Regions from separate parts of the Streptomyces sp. NPDC056144 genome, predicted to be linked through region 2. Evidence: riboswitches for the same ligand, from Rfam matches in the RefSeq annotation. Region 2 holds a riboswitch; the other holds the start of a gene.
The links. Region 2 has a riboswitch for cobalamin ahead of ACFC0Z_RS15875 (ABC transporter substrate-binding protein). Riboswitches for the same ligand answer to the same signal wherever they lie in the genome.

Region 1 (4,173 bases), on a different contig from region 2:
CCGCCGCGCCGGCCCCGTACGACGAGGTATTCGAGGCCGAGGTCGTTCTCGGCGAGGGCGTCCTTGGACTCGGCGGCGCCGATGAACCCGACGGGTATGCCGAGGACGGCGGCCGGCTTGCCCGCGCCCTTCGCGATCATCTCCAGGAGGTGGAAGAGCGCGGTGGGCGCGTTGCCGATGGCGACGACGGAGCCTTCGAGGCGGTCGCGCCAGAGTTCGAGCGCGGCGGCCGAGCGGGTGGTGCCGAGCTCGGCGGCGAGGGCCGGGACGGCCGGGTCGGAGAGCGCGCAGAGCACCTCGTTGTCGGCGGGCAGCCGCTTGCGGGTGACGCCACTGGCGACCATCTGGGCGTCGCAGAGGATCGGCGCACCGGCCTGGAGGGCGGCACGGGCGTCCGCCACGACCCGCGGCGAGTAGGCGATATCGCTGACGAGGTCGGTCATGCCGCAGGCGTGGATCATCCGGACCGCCACCTGGGCGACGTCGGCGGGCAGGCCGTCGAGGTCCGCCTCGGCGCGGATCGTGGCAAAGGACCGGCGGTAGATCTCCGTCCCGTCCTTCTCGTAGTCGAACATCCTGGTGTTCTCGCTCATCTCGTCAGCGGATGGTGGTCGTGCGGGCCGTGGTGACCGCTTCGTGCAGGGCTGTACGGGGGGTGGCGGCGCCGTCCACCAGGTAGGCGCCGTCGGCGGTGGCGACGACGTCGACCCAGGCGCCGTGCGGGTGGCCGCAGCGGCGCTCGCAGCCGGAGTAGTGGACGGGGAGGGCCCTTCCGGGGAGGCCGCGTGCGGGGAGGCCGCCGGCCGGCCCCGGGGTCGCGTCGGCGCGGACGTCCGCGAGGGACTTGGCGCAGCCGGGGCGGCCGGTGCACGCGGTGACGTCCACCCAGGGGGAGCCGGGGTCGGTGATCAGGCCGTGGGCGGCCAGGTCCTCGTTTCCCGTGGCGCCCACGACCACCGCGCCGCGCCACGGCGTCAGCCGGATCTCCTCGGCGGGCAGCAGCGCCCGCAGCTGGGCGGCGGTGAGGCGGCCGAGGGGCGCGAGGACGTAGCGGGAGGCGGGGCCGAGCGGGCCGGGGGAGGGCGGGGCGCCGTGGAGCAGGATCGATGCGGCCGCCGGTACGGGCTCCGCCGCGATCCCGGCCCCCGCGAGGGCGCCGGCCAGGTCGGGGGCGTACCCCTCGGGGAGTTCGCCGACCCGCCAGGCGCCGGTCCCGGCCGCGCGGGCCGCGTCGAGGAAGGCCCCGGCGGCGGCGAGCGCGGCGCGGGGGGCGTCGGCCCCGGCGACGCGGAACGCCCGCCCGCCGACGTACAGACGGGCCGCGCCGCCGTCCACTGCGACCAAGGTCACATCCCCGCCGAGCCCCGCCACGTCCCCGCGGCCGTCGTCGAGGACGAAGAGGAAACGGCCGGAAAGCGCCGCCGCCCAGGGCGCGGCGCAGAGGAGGGCGTCGAGCTCGCGGGCCCACAACTGGACCTCGGGGCCGCCGAGTCCGTCGAGACCGGCGGCGGGGGAGACGACGATGTTGCGGACGCGCTCGTGCGTGGAGGAGGGCAGCAGGCCGGCCTCCGCGAGCAGCGCCGCGAGCTCCGTCCCGCAGTCGTCCGCGAGGCCCCGGAGCTCCGCGTTGCCCCGGGAGGTGATGCTCACCGAGCCGTCGCCCAGGGTCTCCGCCGCGTGCGCCAGGGCCTCGGCCTGACGTGCGGTCAGTCGGCCTGCGGGGAGCCGGAGTCGGGCCAGTCTCCCGTCGTCGGCGGCGTGCAGGCGCAGCGCTCCGGGGCAGGCGTCGCCACGGTCCCTTGTGCGGGGTTCGTCCCGTTCGGGCGTCGGGGGTGGGGTGGGCGGCATGGCGGCGAGCATACCCACGGGGATCGGGCCCCTCACCGGTCGCGATCCGGCCGATCCGTGCCCGCTGCCCGCGGGTGGCCCGGGTGCGATCCGTGTACGGGTCCCCGTGTGCGGCCCGCGTCCGGTCCGGGTGCGGCCCGCGTCCGGTCCGGGTGCGGTCCGCGTGCGGTCCGCGTGCGGTCCGCGTGCGGTCACGAGTGTGATCCGGTCGATCCCCCGGCTCTCTTCGGCCCGCCCCCGCCACGATCTAGGATGCAGATCGGCATGGGGTCCCAGGACCCCGGGGAGGAAGCCCGGTGAGAATCCGGCGCGGTCCCGCCACTGTGAGCCCGTTCCGGACCGCCCGGCACGGGTGAGTCAGGAACTCCCGCCGTCCACACGACCACCCGGGGCGCGGACAACCCCGAGGAAGGGCCTGCGTCGCCATGCTCCTGCTGCTGTCGCACTCCGACACCGACCTGCTCAGCGCCCGCGCGGCGAACACGGCCGCGACGGAGGCCGAAGGGGACGGTCTCGCGTACCGCTTCGCCAACCCCTCCCGAGTCCCGCTCGCCGACCTCCCCGGCCTCCTCGACGGCGTCGAGCTCGTCGTCGTCCGCCTCCTCGGCGGCCTGCGCTCCTGGCAGGAGGGGCTGGACGCGATCCACGCCGCCGGAAAGCCGGTCGTCGTGCTCAGCGGCGAACAGGCCCCCGACGCCCAGCTGATGGAGGCCTCGACGGTTCCCGTCGGCGTCGCGACCGAGGCGCACGCCTACCTCGCGCACGGCGGCCCCGCGAACCTGACGCAGCTGGCCCGCTTCCTCTCCGACACCGTGCTCCTCACCGGTCACGGCTTCGAGGCCCCGGCCGCCGCCCCCACCTGGGGCCCCCTGGAGCGCACCCCCCGTGCCACCGACGGCCCGACGGTCGCCGTGCTCTACTACCGCGCCCACCACATGAGCGGGAACACCGCCTTCGTCGGCGCCCTCTGCGACGCGATCGAGGACGCCGGGGCCCAGGCCCTCCCGCTGTACGTGGCCTCGCTGCGCGCCCCCGAGGAGGAGCTCGTCGAGACGCTCCGCGGGGCGGACGCGATCGTCACGACCGTCCTCGCCGCCGGTGGCACCAAGCCCGCCGAGGCGCAGGCCGGCGGCGACGAGGAGGCCTGGGACGCGGGCGCGCTCGCCGCGCTCGACGTGCCGATCCTCCAGGCCCTGTGCCTGACCGGCTCGCGTTCGGCGTGGGAGGAGAACGACGAGGGCCTCTCGCCGCTCGACGCCGCCAGCCAGGTCGCCGTGCCCGAGTTCGACGGCCGCCTCATCACCGTCCCGTTCTCCTTCAAGGAGATCGACGCCGACGGCCTGCCCGCGTACGTCGCCGACGCCGAGCGCGCGGCCCGCGTCGCCGGGATCGCCGTCCGGCACGCCCGGCTCCGCCACATCCCGAACGCCGAGAAGAAGCTCGCGCTCGTCCTCTCCGCGTACCCCACCAAGCACTCCCGCATCGGCAACGCCGTCGGTCTCGACACCCCCGCCTCCGCCGTCGCCCTGCTGCGCCGACTCATCGCCGAGGGGTACGACTTCGGGCCCGAGGCCGACCTCCCGGGGCTGGTCTCCGGCGACGGCGACGAGCTGATCTACGCCCTCATCGAGGCGGGTGGCCACGACCAGGACTGGCTGACCGAGGAGCAGCTCGCGAGGAACCCGGTCCGCATCCCGGCCGCCGACTACAAGCGCTGGTACGCGACGCTTCCGGCCGAGCTGCGCGAGCAGGTCGAGGAGCACTGGGGTCCGGCGCCGGGCGAGATGTTCCTCGACCGGTCCCGCAACCCGGAGGGCGACATCGTCCTCGCGGCGCTGCGGCGCGGGAACCTGCTGATCCTCATCCAGCCGCCGCGCGGCTTCGGCGAGAACCCGATCGCGATCTACCACGACCCCGATCTCCCGCCGTCCCACCACTACCTGGCCGCCTACCGCTGGATCGCCGCCCGCGAGGACGACGGCGGCTTCGGCGCCGACGCCATGGTCCACCTCGGCAAGCACGGCAACCTGGAGTGGCTGCCGGGCAAGAACGCCGGTCTGTCCGCCGCCTGCGGCCCGGACGCGGCGCTCGGCGACATCCCGCTGATCTACCCGTTCCTCGTCAACGACCCGGGCGAGGGCACGCAGGCCAAGCGGCGCGTGCACGCCACCCTGGTCGACCACCTCGTGCCGCCGATGGCCCGCGCCGACTCGTACGGCGACATCGCGCGCCTGGAGCAGCTGCTCGACGAGTACGCGCAGATCTCCTCCATGGACCCGTCGAAGCTGCCCGCGATCCGCGCGCAGATCTGGACGCTGATCCAGG
Region 2 (4,173 bases):
TGGGCCTTGTCGGCCAGACCCGTACGGTCGAGGGCGGAGCGGACGGCGGTCTCGTCGGCCGCCGACGCGGGCGTCCAGGCCCTGCGGTGCGGGACCCGGCCGAGGCGGACGACGTCGAGGACGGTCAGGTCGACCTGAGTGTCGGCCTGTTGCTCGACGGCGGCGAGCCGCCGGGCGACGGTCCTGCGGCCGAGCCGGTCGAGGGGTTCGCCGTCGAGGGTGACGACGCCGGTGTCGGGGGCGAGGACACCGGCGAGGAGCCGGAGGAGCGTCGACTTCCCCGAGCCGTTGGGGCCGAGCAGGCCGGTGACGGTGCCGGGGCGCGGGGCGAGGGTGACCCCGTCGAGGACGGGGGTCCCGTCGACGGCCCGCGAGACCCGTTCGGCGCGAAGTCCCGTACCCACGTCCACACTCGTGCTCATCGTGTCCCCCGCGTCCGGTAGAGGACGAGCACGAACGCCGGTACGCCGACGAGCGAGGTCACCACGCCCACCGGCACCTCCTGCGGATCCAGCACCGTACGGGCGAGGGTGTCGGCCCAGACGAGGAACACCGCCCCGGCGAGCGCCGACACCGGCAGGAGCCGGGCGTGCCCGGGGCCGACGAGGGCGCGGGCCGCGTGGGGCAGGACGAGTCCGACGAAGCCGATCGCCCCGGCGGCGGAGACCAGCGCGGCCGTGAGGAGCGCGGTGGCGCAGAGCAGGACGGTACGCGTACGGGTGACGGCGACGCCGAGGGACGCGGCGGCGTCCTCGCCGAAGGCGAAGGCGTCGAGGGTCCGCGCGTACCCGCCGCAGACGAGCAGGGCCGCCACGAGCACCGCGAGGCAGACGCGCACGTCGCCCCACCCGGCCCCGCCGAGCGAGCCGAGCAGCCAGAAGAGCACGCCCCGGGTGGTCTCCGCGTCGGCGGCCGTCATGACGACGAAGGAGGTCAGCGCGGAGAAGAGCTGCATCGCCGCGACGCCCGCGAGGACCACGCGGTCGGTGGAGCCGCCGAGGGTGTGGCTGAGCAGCAGGACGAGCGCGAAGGAGGCGACCGCGCCGAGGAACGCGCCGCCGGTGACGGAGAGGACTCCCCCGCCGACGCCGAGGACGACGACCAGGACGGCGCCGGTCGAGGCACCGGAGGAGACGCCGAGGACGAACGGGTCCGCGAGCGGGTTGCGGAGCAGCGACTGCATCACCACGCCGCAGACGGCGAGTCCGGCGCCGCAGACGGCCGCGAGGAGGGTACGGGGCAGGCGGAGGTTCCAGACGATGCCGTCCCGGATCGGCGAGACGCCGGAGGCGGCCGGGTCGCCGCCGAGGTGGGCCGCGACGACGGACCCGACCTCGCCGACGCGCAGGTCAGCCGGTCCGATGGTGATCGCGACGGCGACGGAGGCGACGAGGAGGCCGAGCCCGGCCAGGACCCACAGGGCCACCGGGCTCCTGGAGCCCACGGGGGTGCTCGCGGGGGTGCCAGCGGGCGCGTTCGCCAGCGCCTTCGCGTCCGCGCCCGTGGGCGCGCTCGTGGGTGCGCTCACTTCGCGAGCCCGTACGAGCGGAGCGCCGCCGCCAGCTTCTCGATGCCCTCGACCGTGCGCAGGGTGGGGTTCATGGCCTGGCCGCTGAGGAGCACGTACCGCTTCTTCCGCACCGCCGTCATGTTCCGGGTGACGGGGTCGGACTCCAGGAAGGCGATCTTCCTGGCGGCGCTCTCGGCGGACTGGGAGCGGCGGGTCAGGTCGCCGATGACGAGGACGTCGGGGTCGCGGTCGGCGACGCTCTCCCAGTTGATCTGGGGCCACTCCTCGCGCGTGTCGTCGAAGACGTTCTTCGCGCCGAGCGCGCGCGTGATGACGCCGGGCGCCCCGCAACAGCCCGCCATGTAGGGGGATTCGGCGTTGGCGTACCAGTAGAGGACGGTCGCGTCGGTGAAGTCGCCCGCCGAAGCGGCCTTCGTCACCCGCCCCTCGAGTTCGGCGACGAGCTTCTCGCCGCGCCCGGTCACGCCGAACACCCGGGCCAGGTCGCGGATTTCGCCGTACACGGTCTCCATGGTGAGCGGCTTGGTGCGGACTCCGTCGCCGTCGCCGCTGTTGTCCTTGTCGGCGCAGTCGGTCGGCGAGAGGTACGTGGGGACGCCGAGCTTCGTGAACTGTTCGCGGGGCGCCACACCGCCCTTGCCGAGGGTGTAGCCGAAGGAGGCGGCGGCGAAGTCGGGTTCGGTGCCGAGGACCTTCTCGAAGGAGGGGTAGCGGTCGGCGAGGCGCGGGACCTTCGCGTTCTCGGCCTCAAGTCCCTTGAGGACGGGGTCGGTCCAGGTCGCGGTGCCCACCATCCGGTCGGCGAGGCCGAGGGAGAGCAGGATCTCGGCGGCTCCCTGGTCGAGCGCCACGGCCCGCTGCGGCGCGCGGTCGATCCGTACGCGCTGGCCGCAGTTGTCGAGCGTCACGGGGTATCCGGAGGCGGTGCCCTCTTCCGGGTTCTTCGCCGCCGGCTTCGGGGCGGTTCCGCCGCCGCAGCCGGCCAGGACCAGGACCAGCGTCGGGATCAGGGCCAGGAGCAGGGCCCGGGCAGGGCGAGGGACGGGGTGTGCGAGCGGCACGGGGCTTCCTCTGCGTCACGGCTCAAGCGCGGAGCCTGTCGTACGGTGCTCCCCGGACGGCATCGCGACGCCGGGGCCGCCAGCAGGTCTTCGGACTCGGGGTCATCCGGACGGAGCGCCTTCCCGGGCCTGTCACGCGCCCAGTGGCCGATGCTCCGCCCGTCGCCCTCACCGCTGCGCGTCAGTTCCGGTTTCCCACCGGATTCCCTGACCCGCGCACTCGCCCGTTCGGGTGCGTACACAGGTGCGACTGGCTTCGGCACAGTACCACCGCGCCCGCCGCGCCCCTCTTCGCACCCGCACAGCTCAGAGGCGGATCTCCTTGGCCTCGAAGCGGCCCTCGCCGAGGGTGAGGACGAAGGTGATCTGCTGCCCCTCGGAGAGCGTCCTGGCCTCGCCCTCGATGTCGGCGGCGCTGAACCAGACCTGTTCCTCGGAACCGACGGGGATGACGAACCCGTATCCGTCACGACGGTTGAAGGACTTCACGAACCCTTTGCTTCTGCCGTCCACGGCGGCCTCCCTGTCGTCATCGGCGATGGGGGTGTCACGGGGGTCTCAGTCGAGGTGTACCCCGTCGGCGCGCCCGTCGCCCGTCGATCACGGCAGGGACGGAGAGAGGAAGGCGGGAGGAAGCGGGGTTCAGCGCCCGCCGGGGTACGCGATCCGCGCCGTGATCCGGGCGATGCGCGCCGCCGAGGTCTCGGGGGACGCCACCGGCTGGACGATGTGGCTGACCGTGAGCCGCACGATCGTCTCGACCGCGAGGCCGCGGGACTCCTCGTCCACGTCGGGCCAGGCCTCGATCGCGTACGCGTCGAGCAGGGTCATCGCCGTCCCGAAGACGGGTTCCGGCCGGGTGGTGAGGTAGGCGAGGAGGTCGTCGTCGCCGCCGCGCGCGGCCACCAGGACGCTCTTGATGAGGGGGTTGTCCACGGCCTGCTGGAGCGTGTACCCGACCCCGGCCGCCGCCGCGGCCTCCAACTCCCCGCGGTGGGAGTCCAGTTCGCGCTGGATGCCGACGAGGAAGCCCTCCAGCTCGCGCTGGACGAGGGCCTGGCCGATGGCCTCCTTCGAGCCGAACTCGTTGTAGAGCGTCTGGCGGCTGATGCCGGCGGCACGCGCGATGCCGGTCATGCGCAGGCCGCCCCAGCCCTCGGCGGCGACGAGGCGGTAGGCGGCGTCGAGCACCTGCTCGCGCAGGAGGGACCGGACGCTGTCGCGGAAACGTGTCATCGTGGCCTCACCCTATCGAGCCTTGCCGGGCGGAACCCTCAGAGGACGGTGCCGCCCGAGACGTCCAGGTACTGGCCGGTGATCCAGCGGGCGTCGTCGGAGACGAGGAAGGCGACGACGTCCGCGATGTCGGCGGGGGCGCCGATCCGGTCGAAGACCGAGTGGGCGGCGAGGGCCGCGGCCGCCTCCGGAGTCGTCCGGCGGCGCGCGTTCATGTCGGTGGCGACGAAGCCGGGGGCCACGGTGTTGACCGTGATCTGCCGGGGTCCGAGCTCCTTGGCGAGCGCGAGCGTCATGGTGTCGACGGCACCCTTGGTCATCGCGTAGGTCACGGACTCGGGGAAG

Region 1: linked by a shared signal. The riboswitch ahead of cobN (cobaltochelatase subunit CobN) and the one ahead of ACFC0Z_RS15875 (ABC transporter substrate-binding protein) in region 2 are both predicted to bind cobalamin.

The regions. Positions count from the first base shown of each region.
Region 1 covers NZ_JBHJVF010000006.1:109,480-113,652, reverse strand. Annotated here, with positions in the region: gene ACFC0Z_RS19860 (precorrin-8X methylmutase) at 1-593, opposite strand, end outside; gene ACFC0Z_RS19855 (cobalamin biosynthesis protein CobG) at 598-1,860, opposite strand; cobalamin riboswitch at 2,098-2,234, shown strand; gene cobN (cobaltochelatase subunit CobN) at 2,274-4,173, shown strand, end outside.
Region 2 covers NZ_JBHJVF010000004.1:408,748-412,920, reverse strand. Annotated here, with positions in the region: gene ACFC0Z_RS15885 (ABC transporter ATP-binding protein) at 1-422, opposite strand, end outside; gene ACFC0Z_RS15880 (FecCD family ABC transporter permease) at 419-1,444, opposite strand; gene ACFC0Z_RS15875 (ABC transporter substrate-binding protein) at 1,525-2,592, opposite strand; cobalamin riboswitch at 2,677-2,801, opposite strand; gene ACFC0Z_RS15870 (cold shock domain-containing protein) at 2,899-3,105, opposite strand; gene ACFC0Z_RS15865 (TetR family transcriptional regulator) at 3,235-3,828, opposite strand; gene ACFC0Z_RS15860 (SDR family NAD(P)-dependent oxidoreductase) at 3,867-4,173, opposite strand, start outside.